Regions from separate parts of the Syntrophomonas curvata genome, predicted to be linked through region 3. Evidence: riboswitches for the same ligand, from Rfam matches in the RefSeq annotation. Region 3 holds a riboswitch; each other region holds the start of a gene.
The links. A riboswitch is a leader RNA that binds a small molecule or an ion and turns the genes downstream of it on or off. The one in region 3 is predicted to bind molybdenum cofactor.
Positions count from the first base shown of each region.

Region 1: it holds a riboswitch for molybdenum cofactor, as region 3 does, so the genes downstream of both, ACU70B_RS08845 (NADH-quinone oxidoreductase subunit NuoE family protein) here and ACU70B_RS03360 ([FeFe] hydrogenase, group A) in region 3, are expected to answer to the same signal.
Region 2: it holds a riboswitch for molybdenum cofactor, as region 3 does, so the genes downstream of both, fdhF (formate dehydrogenase subunit alpha) here and ACU70B_RS03360 ([FeFe] hydrogenase, group A) in region 3, are expected to answer to the same signal.

Region 1 is NZ_CM129641.1:1,981,475-1,986,132, forward strand. Features, by position in the region: gene ACU70B_RS08835 (anti-sigma-I factor RsgI family protein) at 1-685, opposite strand, end outside; gene ACU70B_RS08840 (sigma factor) at 702-1,406, opposite strand; molybdenum cofactor riboswitch at 1,712-1,852, shown strand; gene ACU70B_RS08845 (NADH-quinone oxidoreductase subunit NuoE family protein) at 2,132-2,575, shown strand; gene nuoF (NADH-quinone oxidoreductase subunit NuoF) at 2,648-3,871, shown strand; gene ACU70B_RS08855 (NADH-dependent [FeFe] hydrogenase, group A6) at 3,895-4,658, shown strand, end outside.
Region 2 is NZ_CM129641.1:2,252,710-2,257,367, reverse strand. Features, by position in the region: gene ACU70B_RS10155 (ABC transporter substrate-binding protein) at 67-1,158, shown strand; molybdenum cofactor riboswitch at 1,865-1,984, shown strand; molybdenum cofactor riboswitch at 2,124-2,245, shown strand; gene fdhF (formate dehydrogenase subunit alpha) at 2,385-4,658, shown strand, end outside.
Region 3 is NZ_CM129641.1:789,745-794,402, reverse strand. Features, by position in the region: gene ACU70B_RS03365 (PAS domain S-box protein) at 1-1,935, shown strand, start outside; molybdenum cofactor riboswitch at 1,985-2,104, shown strand; gene ACU70B_RS03360 ([FeFe] hydrogenase, group A) at 2,491-3,663, shown strand; gene ACU70B_RS03355 (iron hydrogenase small subunit) at 3,682-4,056, shown strand; gene ACU70B_RS03350 (formate dehydrogenase subunit gamma) at 4,072-4,658, shown strand, end outside.

The DNA.
Region 1 (4,658 bases), 1.2 Mb from region 3:
GATTTACCTTATGCTCCTGCAGTTTCGGTTCCGGTTTGTTTTTTTCACCCTTAGGCGCACTATTCCCCGGTGTCTTCGAAGTCTGACCGGGAGGATGCTCATCAATCACTATCAGTTGGTTGCCTTTGCGGATAACCTTGGCGGCAGAAGGTCGGCCTTGCTGCCCGGCCACACTCTCTTTAAGAGTGGTATCGATAATTTTCAACAGCCTTTCTTCTCTTTGCTTGTCTTTTTGGTTCTTGACGGATAAGGATACACTAACCTGATTGTTTTCTCCCTTATCCCCGGCTGCCAACCCCGGCTCGCTTCCCCGCCTTTCGACTATCATATTTATCGCCTGATTCAGACTTTTCCCATTCAAGCTCAGGTCCTTCACCTCTGCTTTGGCATCAGTATTACTGGTTCTTACTGACACCACCCGATCCCAGCGATTCAGACCCAGATTGATTCCCGGGGATACGTTGGCCCTGGCCGTGACCGTAAAAAAGTCGAGACTGGTTAGGGTGATGAGAATAAAAACGGCCGCCACACTTGCATATTTTAACGCCGCATTGCTTTTTAACTGGTAAAGCTGCCCGGTTTGTAAGCGTTCCCGGGTTCTAACCCGTTTATAATCCCCGCCGGGGAGCAGCACTATGGCCCAGCCCTCTCCGGCTTCAAGCACCAGACCCTTTTCCTTGGCCATCCCTATTCTCCTTTCCCTATGACTCGATATAGGTTTTTAACAGCGGTAAATCATAAACTGCGACCAGAACGGCGGCAATGATGTATTTTCGATATCGGTCAGCAGTTTTCCGGTTTACGGCATACCTGCGCTCCAGTTCTTTTAGAGGCAGGGTTTTATTTTTCATCAACCAGGCGGTCATTTCCTCATCCCGGGCGATTTTCCAAGCGATAACCAGAGCTTTCTCCCGCGCTCTTATCTGCCTGGGCCCGCCCGCCACCAGGTCTTTAAAATCAATCTGGTAATCGCTCAGCAAACCTCTGAACCTATGTATCTCCTCCTGGCGGCTAAGGTCATCCAGGATTTCTTCCACCTGATTTTCACCGTCAAAATTGAAGTCGTCCAGCTGCGTTTCTTTTAAAAAAGAAAACGGCAGGGGGCGACGTTTTTCCTGGCGCTGATAATCAATAATGCGGCTCCGCACTACCCGGGCCAAATAGAGTAAAAAACTTCCCCGACCAGGTTCATATCTATCAAACGCTTCAATTATGGCCAGGCGGGCAATACTCGCTTCCTCGTCAAATTCATGTATATACTTGCCACAGGTTTTGGAGCTGACCCGCAGACAGAAAGGTATTATGCTGTCATATATATCGTTTAATACTTCCTTATTACCATAATGGTAGTCCCGCCAGGCAGTCTGCGCGATCGTCTCCAGTTCGCTGCTTCTGGATACCTGCATTTTGTTCCTCCCGAGGACTGTTTTATATTAAAGTCATTATAACCCTAAGCTTGCTTTGTCAGCGCACAGGCGATTTGCATTTGTGTTATTTTCCCAATCTATCCGCTATTCTTTTTGTTTATAAATACGAGGGCTTATGCTTAAAATCTGGGGTCGTCTTCAAAAATATCTCTGCCAAAGTTTTTTATAGGTGAAACAAAAATTTTTTATATTAAGGAGGAATTCGCGGAATAATTGCAGAATGCTTGTAATGAAGTAGGGGTTGGTAGATAAGCATTAGTGAAAATTTTAACAATTTTACAGTTTAATAACAATATCTTCGAGCCAATTGGCCTAAGGCTAAGTGCTATGGGCAATTGGCCGCTGGGTAAATTTTATGCCCTTAGGGTTCAAGGCGGAAACGCCTGCGCCTCCCATTTTCGGAAAGAAGATTAGGAAACATTAGGCAATTTAAAATTGGTTAATCATTATAATACCGCCTGGCCAAGGGTTTGGAGATGTATCGATATTCCCGTTGGTTAATTGCCGCTTGTCGGGTATGGTTGGGGTACGATTCAGCTCCAAAATTTATGCCAGGATCTTCTTCGGTTCCTGGCATTTTTCGAATTAGGGCTGGTCACTTCAAATACCCGCTACAGGTTATATGCCTTGTATTAGCTTAAATCGCGGCTTCCATTGCAGTTTTGGCTTTTCAAGCAATATCTGAGGAAAGGAGGGATATGGGGATGGATTATAAACAGATTATTGCCAGCTATGCGGATAAGCCTGGGGGGTTAATTGAGGCTTTTCATGCGGTACAGAAAGAATTCAGCTATGTGCCCGTCGAAGCTGTCGCTGAGGCAGCCAGAGTCTTTAATGTTCCTGCCAGCGCAGCCTACGGTGTAGCTACCTTTTACTCTATGTTTGCGGTAGAGTCCAGGGGTAAAAACGTAATTAGAATATGCGAAAGTGCGCCTTGCCATGTAGCAGGAGCCGCCGATGTTGTGGCAGCGCTGGAGAGAGAGCTGGGCATCAGAATGGGAGAGAGCACCTCAGATGGCCAGTTTGCTCTGGAGTATACTGAATGTGTCGGACAATGCCAGGCAACTCCCGTGATTACAATAAACGGCAAGCCCTATCTTGATGTAAGCCCGGGCAGGATACCATCCATTCTGGCAGAATACAAGTAGTCAATAAAAACCGGTACTAGCCATTGATTAGAAAGACTCAAGACTCCAAACATAAAGAAAGGAGGTCAAAAAATGGCCGAAGAGATGCGGATCGTATTGCGTAATTACGGCAAAATCGATCCTTTGAAAATCGAAGACTATATGGCCCAGGGGGGATATAAATCCCTGGAAAAAGCCAGCCGTATGGATAGAGAAGCGCTTATAGAAGAAGTCAAGAAATCCAATTTAAGAGGCCGGGGTGGTGCAGGCTTTAATTGCGGGCAAAAATGGTCTTTTGCTTACCGGGCCCCTGCTGATGAAAAATATGTGGTCTGCAATGCGGATGAAGGCGAACCCGGTACTTATAAAGACCGTTTGATTATGGAAAACGACCCTCACACCCTGATCGAAGGAATGGCGATTTGCGGTTATGCTATCGGAGCAAAACAAGGCTTTATATATCTGCGCGGGGAATATCCCCAGTTAATCGATATATTGAACAACGCCATCAGCCAGGCAAAAGCCAAAGGCGTACTGCAGGGATTTGACGTCGAGGTAAGAAGCGGAGCCGGGGCTTATGTCTGCGGTGAAGAAACTGCCCTGATTGAGTCGATCGAGGGCAAACGGGGTGAACCCCGTTTCAAGCCCCCTTATCCTCCATCCGAAGGTTTATGGATGAAACCGACCATAGTCAACAATGTTGAAACCTTTGCCAACATCCCGGTAATCCTTGAAAAAGGGGCCGAGTGGTATGCAGGCATCGGTGTTCCCTCCTACCCGGGAACCAAAGTATTTACTCTGACCGGGGATGTTAATAATAAAACCTTCTTTGAGGTACCAACCAATACTACCATCAGAGAAATCGTCTTCCAGTTCGGCGGCGGTATCCCGGGAGACAAGAAGTTTAAGGCCGTACAGATAGGCGGAACCTCCGGTGCATTTATACCCGATTCACTTCTGGATACGCCGGCGGCTTTTGACAATATGTCTGCTATAGGAGCTACGCTGGGCTCCGGAGCCGTTTTCGTACTTGACGAAAGCCGCGATATAGTAGATGTAACTACCCGTATTGCCAAGTTCTTTGAACACGAATCCTGTGGTAAATGCGCGCCCTGCCGGGAAGGCACCGCCCGCATGCACGAACTGATGGAATCGGTGAACAGCGGTAATGGCAGTTTAAGCGACATTGCACTTATGCAAAAACTGGGCGATGTCATGTCTATTGCCTGCCTCTGCGGTCTGGGGCAGGCAGCACCGGCGCCGGTACTCACCACCATCAAACACTTTGCAGCCGACTATAATGCCAAGTTGATGTAGGAAAGAGCGAAGGAGGGAATATAATGGTTAACTTAACGATAGACGGAATCCAAGTATCCGTTCCCGAAGGCTCAACCATCCTGCAGGCAGCTAAAGAAGTCGGTGTCAAAATTCCTACACTCTGTTATCATCCGGACCAGGCAGTAAAAGCCAACTGCCGGGTATGCGTATGTGAAGTTGAAGGAAGCAGACTTCTCCAAGCCGCCTGTGCGCAGCCGGTAATGGAAGGAATGGTTGTTAAAACCCGCACCCCCAAGGTAATAGAAGCCAGAAAAACCATACTGGAATTAATTCTGGCTCATCATCCCCAGGATTGTTTGAATTGTATCCGCAACGGCAACTGCGAGCTGCAGGACCTGGCCAATGAGTACTTCATCCGTGACAACCCATTTACCCTGAAGGTAAGAGGCCTGGAGAAAGACTACTCTACCCCGTCCATATTCAGAGACCCTGACAAGTGCGTACTCTGCCGCCGCTGCATCGATGCCTGCTCGGTAGTCCAAAGTGTAAACGCCCTGGGTCTGGAAAGCCGTGGAGTTCACTCCATGGTAGTACCGACCATGGGTGGTGACCTGATGGACAGCCCCTGTGTCATGTGCGGTCAGTGCGTCCATGCCTGCCCGGTGGGAGCTATTGGTGAAGTTGAAGAAATTGACAAGCTGCTGGCAGCCATTGCCGACCCGGATAAAATTGTTGTGACTCAGATTGCTCCTGCAGTAAGAACTGCTATTGGTGAAGAAGTGGGCATGAAGACGGGCGATATGCCCATGGAAGTCTTTGTAGCCGG
Region 2 (4,658 bases), 1.5 Mb from region 3:
CTTGTCAAGCCAAGCGGCTCCATTAAGTATGCCGAAGAAATAATCAATAATTAGGAGGGGAAAACAGTGACTGACAGAAAATATCTCCGGCTGATGTTAATATTATTGATAATCCTGCTGGCGGTTATGGGATTACGTTACTGGCGGGCCAACCAGGACGGTGGGGGGAAAACTATTACCGTCACCGACTGCTTGGATCGCCGGGTGCAAGTCCCGGCTAAAGTTGAACGGGTGGCCTGTTTATATGCTTTTGCGGGGTATGCGACCGCTATGCTGGGCCAGGGTGACAAAATTGTTGCCGTACCTGATGATCTGAAGCAAGATGTATTGCTGAATGAAATCTATCCGGACATAAGCCGGGCGCTGGTACCCGTTGCAGAAGGCTCTATAGATATTGAAGAGTTACTTAAAGCCGACCCGGATGTGGTATTGGTTAAAAACAGTACCGCAGCCGATCCGGCCGAAGCGAAAAAACTGGAAAAATCCAATATTCCTTACCTGGCGGTGGACTACTCCGGTATAGAGGAACAGCAGCATGCTGTTACGGTTATCGCTCAGGCTCTGGGGGCAGCAGAGCGGGGGAAGCTATATAACGATTACTATCAGAATTGTATTTATAAGGTCCGGAAAGTGGCGGCAACTATTCCTGAAGCAGAGCGGGTGCGGGTCTACCGCGCAACGGACGAAGCCACTGATACGGATGGGCCGGACACTTTGGCAGCTGATTGGACCCAGACAGCTGGAGCCATAAATGTATCGGTGGATCAGCCTTTGCGGCATTTTGGAGGCAAGAATTCTGCCAGCCTGGAACAGATACTGCAGTGGGACCCGGATGTGATCCTGGTAAATGAACCTGAGACAGCAAAATATATCAGCGGCAGTTTCCGGTGGTCCCCCTTAAAGGCGGTAAAAGAAAGCAGGGTTTATCAGATGCCCGGCGGCATATCCCGCTGGGGTAATGCCGAGGGGGTGGAAACACCGCTGGCCGTAATGTGGACTGCGCATCTGCTTTATCCCGAACGCTTTCCGGATATAAATATCAAGCAGGAAGCCCAGGATTTTTATCAAAAAATCTTTAATTATCAAGTGTCCGGGGACATGCTGGACATCATATTGAACGGCGAGGGCATGTGCGGACAGAACGAACAACCCGGTTGACGTTACGCTCCACCGCAGGGCGGGAAGTAATGAGAGTAATTGGTAAGGATTATCATGAATCGGAGGCGGTCAACGTGCAGATACCGGTTGTCCGTCGAGGATACGGATGATTCAGAAAGCAGAGGGTCAGGAGAACCAGCTGTTGTAAATCTCCTGAACTTCATAACCGTATTAAAACGATATAAAATTTCTTTATTAAACCCATCGTAAAAACATATAGGCCAAATTTCATGCATTAAACGTTCTGATATCTAATTCTTATCATGCGGAGTATAAATTAATTTTATACTTACCATTAAATGGTTTGACATAAATTCCGACTTCTCCTAGAATAATTACAAATATTTACTATAAATTTAGAAATATTGCAAAAAATCAAGATTTCTTTCTCTGAGCCTTTTAGCCCAAATTTTGCCAGCCAGGGTTACTGGGCTGGGTACCGGGGGAAACGCCTCCCCGTTTGCGGAAGGGAGCACATTATCCGTCTGTTTTATTTGGAGAGGTGTAGTGTGCTTTTTACCAGTACCCTGTCTTTTATGACCCGGCTCCGGTCAGGAGACAAGCTCCGGGCTGTCGGACTGGGGCTTTGGCCTATGGGTAGAGGGGAACACCTTGTGCCTCCATGTACTGTGGAAAGGAGTACCTGATAAACGTTCTATCGTGGGACGGGTGTAGCGTACTTTTTTGTCACTAGCCTGTCTTTTATACAAACAAGTTGCTCCGAGCTTTTTAACCTAAGGTGATTTACTATGGCTAAAAGGCCTGGGTGCAGAGGGAAACGCCTGTGCCTCCCCGTATTGTGGAAAGGAGTTGCAATATAACTATTTGTTTTTATCAAAACAGGTAGCTGTATGTGCTTTTTGCCGGTACGGATACCTGTTTTCTGTGTATATGGATAAATAACCGGGCGGGGAATTCTCTGTCTGGCGAATGATTAAGGGAGGGGGGATTGAAGAAAGGCCTGCCGTTTTACATTGCTCCGAGCTTGGTATGCCTAAAGCCGTAAAGCCATGGTGTAAAGCCGATAGGGTGAATCTGGAAACAGGTTCGCCTCCCGATTTTGGAAAGGAGCCCGAGACCGCCTGATAAGGACCAGATAATTGCTATTTCTGGACTTCTTTTAGCTGTATCCGGTGCAATTATTTGAACCTCCAGGTTAGGCGGGGGTTTTTTTGTTTTTTTATCTGACTTGAGAGCAAGCAAGAGTTATGGAAGGAGTGATCGGAGTGGGAATGGTCAAAGTGATCATTGATGGAAAGGAGGTTGAAGTTGCGGAAGGTACTACTATAATGCAGGCAGCCGACCAGATAGGGATAGAAATCCCCCGGCTCTGCTATGACCCGGAGTTAAAACCCCTGGGAGCCTGCCGCCTTTGCGTAGTACAAGTGGAAGGAAATCGTCTTTTCCCGGCATCCTGTGTAACCCCGGTTAGTCCAGGCATGGTAGTGCATACGGAGTCCCCGGACATCGCGGAAGCCAGGCGCACCATTCTGGAATTACTGGTGGCCAATCATCCCCTGGATTGCATGACCTGTGATAAACTGGGCGACTGCAAGCTGGCTGACTACTGCTACAAGTATGGGATCAAAGAAAGTCCCTTCCAGGGAGAAAAGCACGATTATGCCATAGACGATTCCAATCCTTTTATTATCCGTGACCTCAACAAATGTATTCTTTGCGGCGCCTGTGTCCGGGCCTGTGAAGAATTAACCGGCGCCGATAACCTGAGTTATATTAACCGCGGGTTCCGGCGCAAGGCTACTACTGCCGGCGATGTGGATTATATCGATTCCGAAAGTTGTGTTTTCTGCGGACAGTGTGTGGCCGTATGTCCGACCGGAGCCCTGCAGGAAAAGAGTATGGCCGGCAAAGGCCGTCGGTGGGAGATCGAACGGGTCAGAACCACCTGCCCCTTCTGCGGAACGGGCTGCAATTTTGACCTGGCGGTAAAAGACGGCCAAGTAATCGGCGTTCTGTCCAATCCGGACAGCCCGGTAAACCAGCGCCGGCTCTGTATAAAAGGCCGTTTTGGCTGGGATTACATTTATAACGAAAAGAGGCTTACCACCCCGCTGATCAAGAAAAACGGGCAATTTGAAGAAGCCGGTTGGGAGGAAGCCTTCGACCTGATAGCAAAACGTTTTGGTGAGATTAAAGAAAAATACGGATCGGGCTCTTTTGCCGCTCTGAGCTCTGCCCGCTGTACCAATGAAGAGAACTACCTGGTTCAGAAATTTACCCGCGCAGTTATGGGCAACAATAACGTCGACCACTGCGCCCGAACCTGACACGCGCCGACTGTGGCCGGTCTGGCCACTACATTCGGAAGCGGCGCTATGACCAATTCCATCAATGAGATTTCCACCGACGCCGAGCTCATGTTCCTTATAGGAACCAATACTACGGAAGCTCACCCGGTTATTGGCTACAAAATGCGACAGGCAGCCCGCAACGGCTGCAAACTGGTCGTCTGTGACCCGCGCCACATAGACCTGGTCGATGAAGCCGACTACTGGCTGCGTCAGAATCCGGGTACCGATATTCCTCTTCTCAACGGACTCATGCATATCATTATCAAAGAAGGCCTGGAAGACAAGAAATTTATAGAAGAACGCACCGAAAACTATGAAGAAATGAAAGCTATAGCAGAAAACTATCCTCCGGAAAAGGTTGCTGAGATAACCGGCATTTCCGTTGAGGATCTGTATGCTGTTGCCCGCCTCTATGCCACTACCGACAAGGCTATGCTTTTCTATACCCTGGGAATAACCGAACACATTTGCGGAACCCGTAATGTTATGAGCTGTGCCAACCTGGCCATGCTGACCGGGCACCTGGGCCGTCCCGGGGTCGGCGTTTGTCCTATCCGCGGACAGAACAACGTTCAGGGAGCCTGTGACCAGGGAGCCCTGCCCAATGTCTACTCCGGCTACCAGAATGTAACCGTACCTGAAATAAAGGAAAAATTTGAAAAAGCCTGGGGCAGACCTATGTTGGACAAAGTGGGCCTGAAGATTCCTGAGATGTTTGAAGCAGCTCATGAAGGCAAGATCAAATCGATGTATATCCTCGGTGAAAATCCGGTTCTTACCGACCCTGACAGCAACCATATCCGCGGAGCCCTGGAAAAATTGGAATTTCTGGTAGTACAGGAATTATTCCTGTCGGAAACGGCGGAATATGCCGATGTTATCCTGCCCGCAGCCAGTTTTGCCGAATGTGACGGTACTTTTACCAACACCGAACGTCGGGTGCAAAGGGTACGCAAGGCGATCGAACCTATTCCCGGGCGGGCTAACTGGCAGTCTATCTGCGCCATGTTCAATGCCATGGGATATCCGGCCGACTATGACAGTCCCAAGGACATATGGGATGAAATGGCTTCACTGACTCCTTCCATGGCCGGCATCAATTATGAGCGGATTGATAAAACCGGTATTCAATGGCCCTGCCCCAGCTTGGAGCATCCCGGAACCCAGTTCCTGCATGCAGGCAAATTC
Region 3 (4,658 bases):
ATAAAATGGATCATGGAAACGGTCACCTCTATACAATACCTGGGTAAACTTGCTACCCTGGGCAATTTCATGGATATTACCCAGCGCAAGCTAACCGAGGAAGCCCTGCGGGAAAGCCAGGAACACTTCTTGGATCTCTTCGAGAATGCCAATGATCTGATCTACATACATGACTTAAAGGGTAAGTTTACATCAATAAATAAAAATGCCGAACAGATTACCGGATACAGCCGTGAGGAAGCATTGCAGATAGGTTTCCTGGATGTGGTCGCCCCGGAACATGCGGATATTGCCGGCAAACAAATTGTAAAGGATATTTTTCAAGGGCGCATCCCCACCTATGAGCTGGACATTATCACCAAGTCCGGCCAACGGGTGCCTCTGGAGATTCGCCCCCGGCTCCTGTATAAAGATGGCAAGCCGTATGCGGTACAGGGTATCGCCCGGGATATAGCCGAACGGAAGTTAATGGAGAATCAGCTTCGGGCTACCAACCAGCGGCTGCTTGATATAATCGAATTCCTTCCCGATGCTACCTTTGTCATTGACCAGAACCGCAGGGTAATTGCCTGGAACCGCGCTACTGAGGAAATGACCGGTCTTAATAAAAAAGACATAATCGGGCAGGGTGATTATGGCTACGCCATACCTTTTTACGGATACCCCCGCCCTATGCTGCTGGACTTGATTACGGCTTCAGACGAGGATATAGGCAAGCATTACAAGGAAGTCCGCCGCGAGGGGCAAAGCCTGTATACGGAAATCTTCTCTCCGGGCGTATATGATGGAGAAGGCGCCTACATTTGGGTTAAAGCCTCTCCCCTCTTTGACACTGACGGCAACCGGGTAGGGGCTATAGAGTCTATCCGGGATATAAGCGAGCGTAAACATATCGAAGAGCAGCTTCGTTATCTCAGCCTGCATGACCGGCTTACCGGACTATATAACCGCACTTACTTTGAAGAAGAGATTAGGCGGATAGAAAACGGCCGCTTCTACCCCACCGGTCTTTTAGTCTGTGATGTGGATGGTCTGAAGCTGGTAAATGATACCCTGGGGCATGATGCCGGTGATAAGGTATTGATTGCCGTATCCCGGGTGATTGAAAAATGCTTCCGGGGCGATGATGTGGTAGCCCGGGTAGGAGGCGATGAATTTGCCGTTCTCATGCTGCGCAGTCCGGAACTGATTGTAGAGACCGCCTGTCAGAGAGTTCGGGACGCAGTAGAAAGCTATAACAATAACAACCCGGATATACCCCTAAGTCTTTCTATCGGCTTTGCTGTCCGGAATGAGCCTTCCATAAGCATGAATGAAGTTTTTCAAGCGGCTGACAATAACATGTATCGGGAAAAACTTCACCGACGTCAGAGTGCCCGGAGCGCTATTGTCAAAACGCTTATGAAAGCACTTCAGGCCAGGGATTTTCTAACCGAGGGGCATGCAGAACGCATTCAGGGGCTGGTAGCGTCTTTGGGAGAATATATCGGGCTGCCCGGCCATCATATCGCCGACCTGCGCTTATTAGCTGAATTTCATGATATCGGCAAGGTAGGAATCTCCGATAATATTCTTTTTAAACCCGGCCCTTTGAGCGAGGAAGAAGTGTTCGAAATGCAGCGCCATTCCGAAATCGGGCACCGCATCGCCCTGTCCGCCCCGGATCTGGTGCCTATCGCCGATTGGATATTAAAACACCATGAATGGTGGAATGGAAACGGTTATCCCCTGGGGCTGAAAGCAGAGGAAATTCCTCTGGAAAGCAGGATGCTGGCTATTGCCGACGCCTATGACGCCATGACCAGCGACCGCCCTTATCGCAAAGCCATGAAAAAAAATGATGCTATTTCGGAACTTCGGCGCTTTGCCGGTATACAATTCGACCCTTATCTGCTCGACTACTTTATAGAAATAATTGAAAAAGCCCATATCTAAGTTGGATTTTTTTATTGCCTTTTCCCTGACCATGTGATAAGCTGAACAAAATAAATAGGTTCTCCGAGCTCCCCTACCTAAGGTGTTTTGCTATGGTTCTGGAGCCTGGGTGCAGAGGGAAACTCCTGTGCCTTCCCCTATTGTGAAAAGGAGTTCAGTTTAGGCCTATATTGTTAGGTCTGGTTGGTCGTACCTTTTTTACGAGGATACGACCATTGTTTTTACATATGGCAAAAAGCTGTAAAAGGCTTTTTCATACAATCCCAATCTTTTTCCTCCCGCTTGCTTTTGTAAGCGGGCCTTTTTTTATCCGCTAATGACAAAGTAATCTTTAATTGGTACAATATTCATTAATAATAGTCGTTCACACGAAGTGAAAACGAAGCTGCTGGAAACCAGACAGCAGGAGCAGAATTCCTAAACTTTCTTTTTCCCGGATATAAACCGGGAGTGAACCTATCCATGAAGGATAGAAGTCAATCAGACGGATGGTTCATGCAAAGGAGGTGAAGGATTTTTTGTTTTCTGTGAACTTCTATACAAGGAGGGAGAATATTGAGTACTGCAGTGCTAAATAATGGTGTTATTCATGTCAGTGATAAATGCAAGGCCTGTGATCATTGTACGTCCATCTGTCCTACCGGCGCCATCCAGGGCAGATTGGGGGAAAAGCATCATATTGAAGTTGGGAAATGCATAAACTGCGGACAATGCCTTATCAATTGTCCCTTTGGCGCTATTGACGATTTCAGCATGGTCAATGAGCGGATAATAAAAGCTCTGGATAATCCCAACCAATTCGTAGTAGTTCAGGAAGCCCCGGCAGTAAGGGTAGCTCTGGGTGAAGAATTCGGCCTGGCGCCAGGAACCAATGTCAAACATAAAATGTATGCCGCTTTAAGAAAACTCGGTTTTGATAAGGTGTACGACACCGAATTTGCGGCTGACCTGACCATAACCGAAGAAGGAACTGAACTCATCCACCGGGTCTTCAACGCCCTGGGGGTTCCCGGTTTTGAACATGCCGGACCTCTCCCCCAGTTTACTTCCTGCTGCCCCGCCTGGGTAAAGTATGCCGAAGATAAATACCCGCAAATCCTGCCCCATGTTTCAACTGCCAAATCTCCCCAGCAAATGTTCGGAGCCGTGTCCAAGACTTATTTGGCAGAGAAACTAAACCTTGACCCCGGCAGTATATATTCCGTTTCGGTCATGCCCTGTACCGCCAAAAAGTATGAATGCGACCGTCCTGAATTCATTGCCAGCGGCTACAAGGATGTTGATGCCGTAATGACCACCCGGGAACTGGCGCAAATGATAAAGACTGCAGGTATAGATTTTGTCAATCTTCATGATGAACGCGCCGATCAATTTATAGGAAGCTCCACCGGGGCAGCAACCATATTCGGAGTTACCGGAGGAGTTATGGAGGCGGCTCTGCGTACCGCCTACGAAGTACTTAGCGGGGAAACCCTGGGTAAAGTTGATTTCCAGGCAGTAAGAGGGCTTAAACCGGTAAGAGAAGCAGTGGTAGAGGTCCCGATCCAAGCCCTGGGAGGAAAGGCCCTGCCGGTCAGCGTATGTATAGTAACTGGCACCAAGCACGTTGACCGTATAATTGAAGATGTATTGGCTGGTCGCAGCAAGTATCACTTTATTGAAGTGATGAACTGTCCCGGCGGATGTATTAATGGCGGCGGTCAGCCCATAAGGCGTGATACCTATTAAAGGAAGGGGGATCCTGTTATGAATATCTTTATTGAAAAAACGGGCATGACCAGACGTCAGTTCCTAAAAGGAAGCGGCATGCTGGCTGTTGCCGTCATAGTATCCGGGGTTTTCGCCAAGATAGGTATTGATGCTTTTGCTGCCGGTGACGATTATATTGCCCAGCGGGCAGCGGGACTTTATACCCTGGACGAAAAAATGGCCTTACGCAAATCCCATCAAAATCCGGAGATAGTCGAGATTTACCGGGAATTCCTGTCACCCGGGGAGGAGAAATACCTGAGCGAAAAAGCTCATCACCTGCTCCACACTAAATATGGCAAAGATATCCCAACCTTTATCGAAGAACTTAAAGGGCGTCACCAGGGCGAAGACAACCATGAAGCAGCGTAAAAGGGAGGTATAGTGATGAGCGAAGAAATTAAAGGAAATGTACTGAAGCATGATACCCAAACCCGTACCATGCACTGGATTCACCTGCTGGCCTTTATTGTTCTTGGACTTACGGGAATAGGTTTTTACTGGGATATCGCCGGTATAGCCAGTATATTTGGAGGACCGGCCAACGCCTCTTTGGTTCACCGCTGGGCCGGGGTTATTTTTACCGTGGGGCCAACCCTTTATATTCTATTAAACTTTGACCGCTTTTCCCGTTTTGTAGATACCATATCCACTTTCACCAAGGACGATTTTGCCTGGCTAAAGACCATGGGAGGATATGTACCGTTCATTAAAGTCGAGCAGGCGCCTCCCCAGGAAAAGTATAATGCCGGTCAAAAAATCCTGGGGGGCCTGATTATCGTAGGCTGCCTTTTAATAATTATCACCGGTTTTCCCATGTGGCTATGGCGGGATGCGGTATCCTCAGCATTCCTTGCCATCTGCTACAACATTCACTTCTGGACTGCCATGGTAATGATCTTACTGGTGGCGGGACACTTTTTCCTGGCTGCCGTTCACCCCAAATCCCGGGTAGAATTCGCTTCCATGATGCT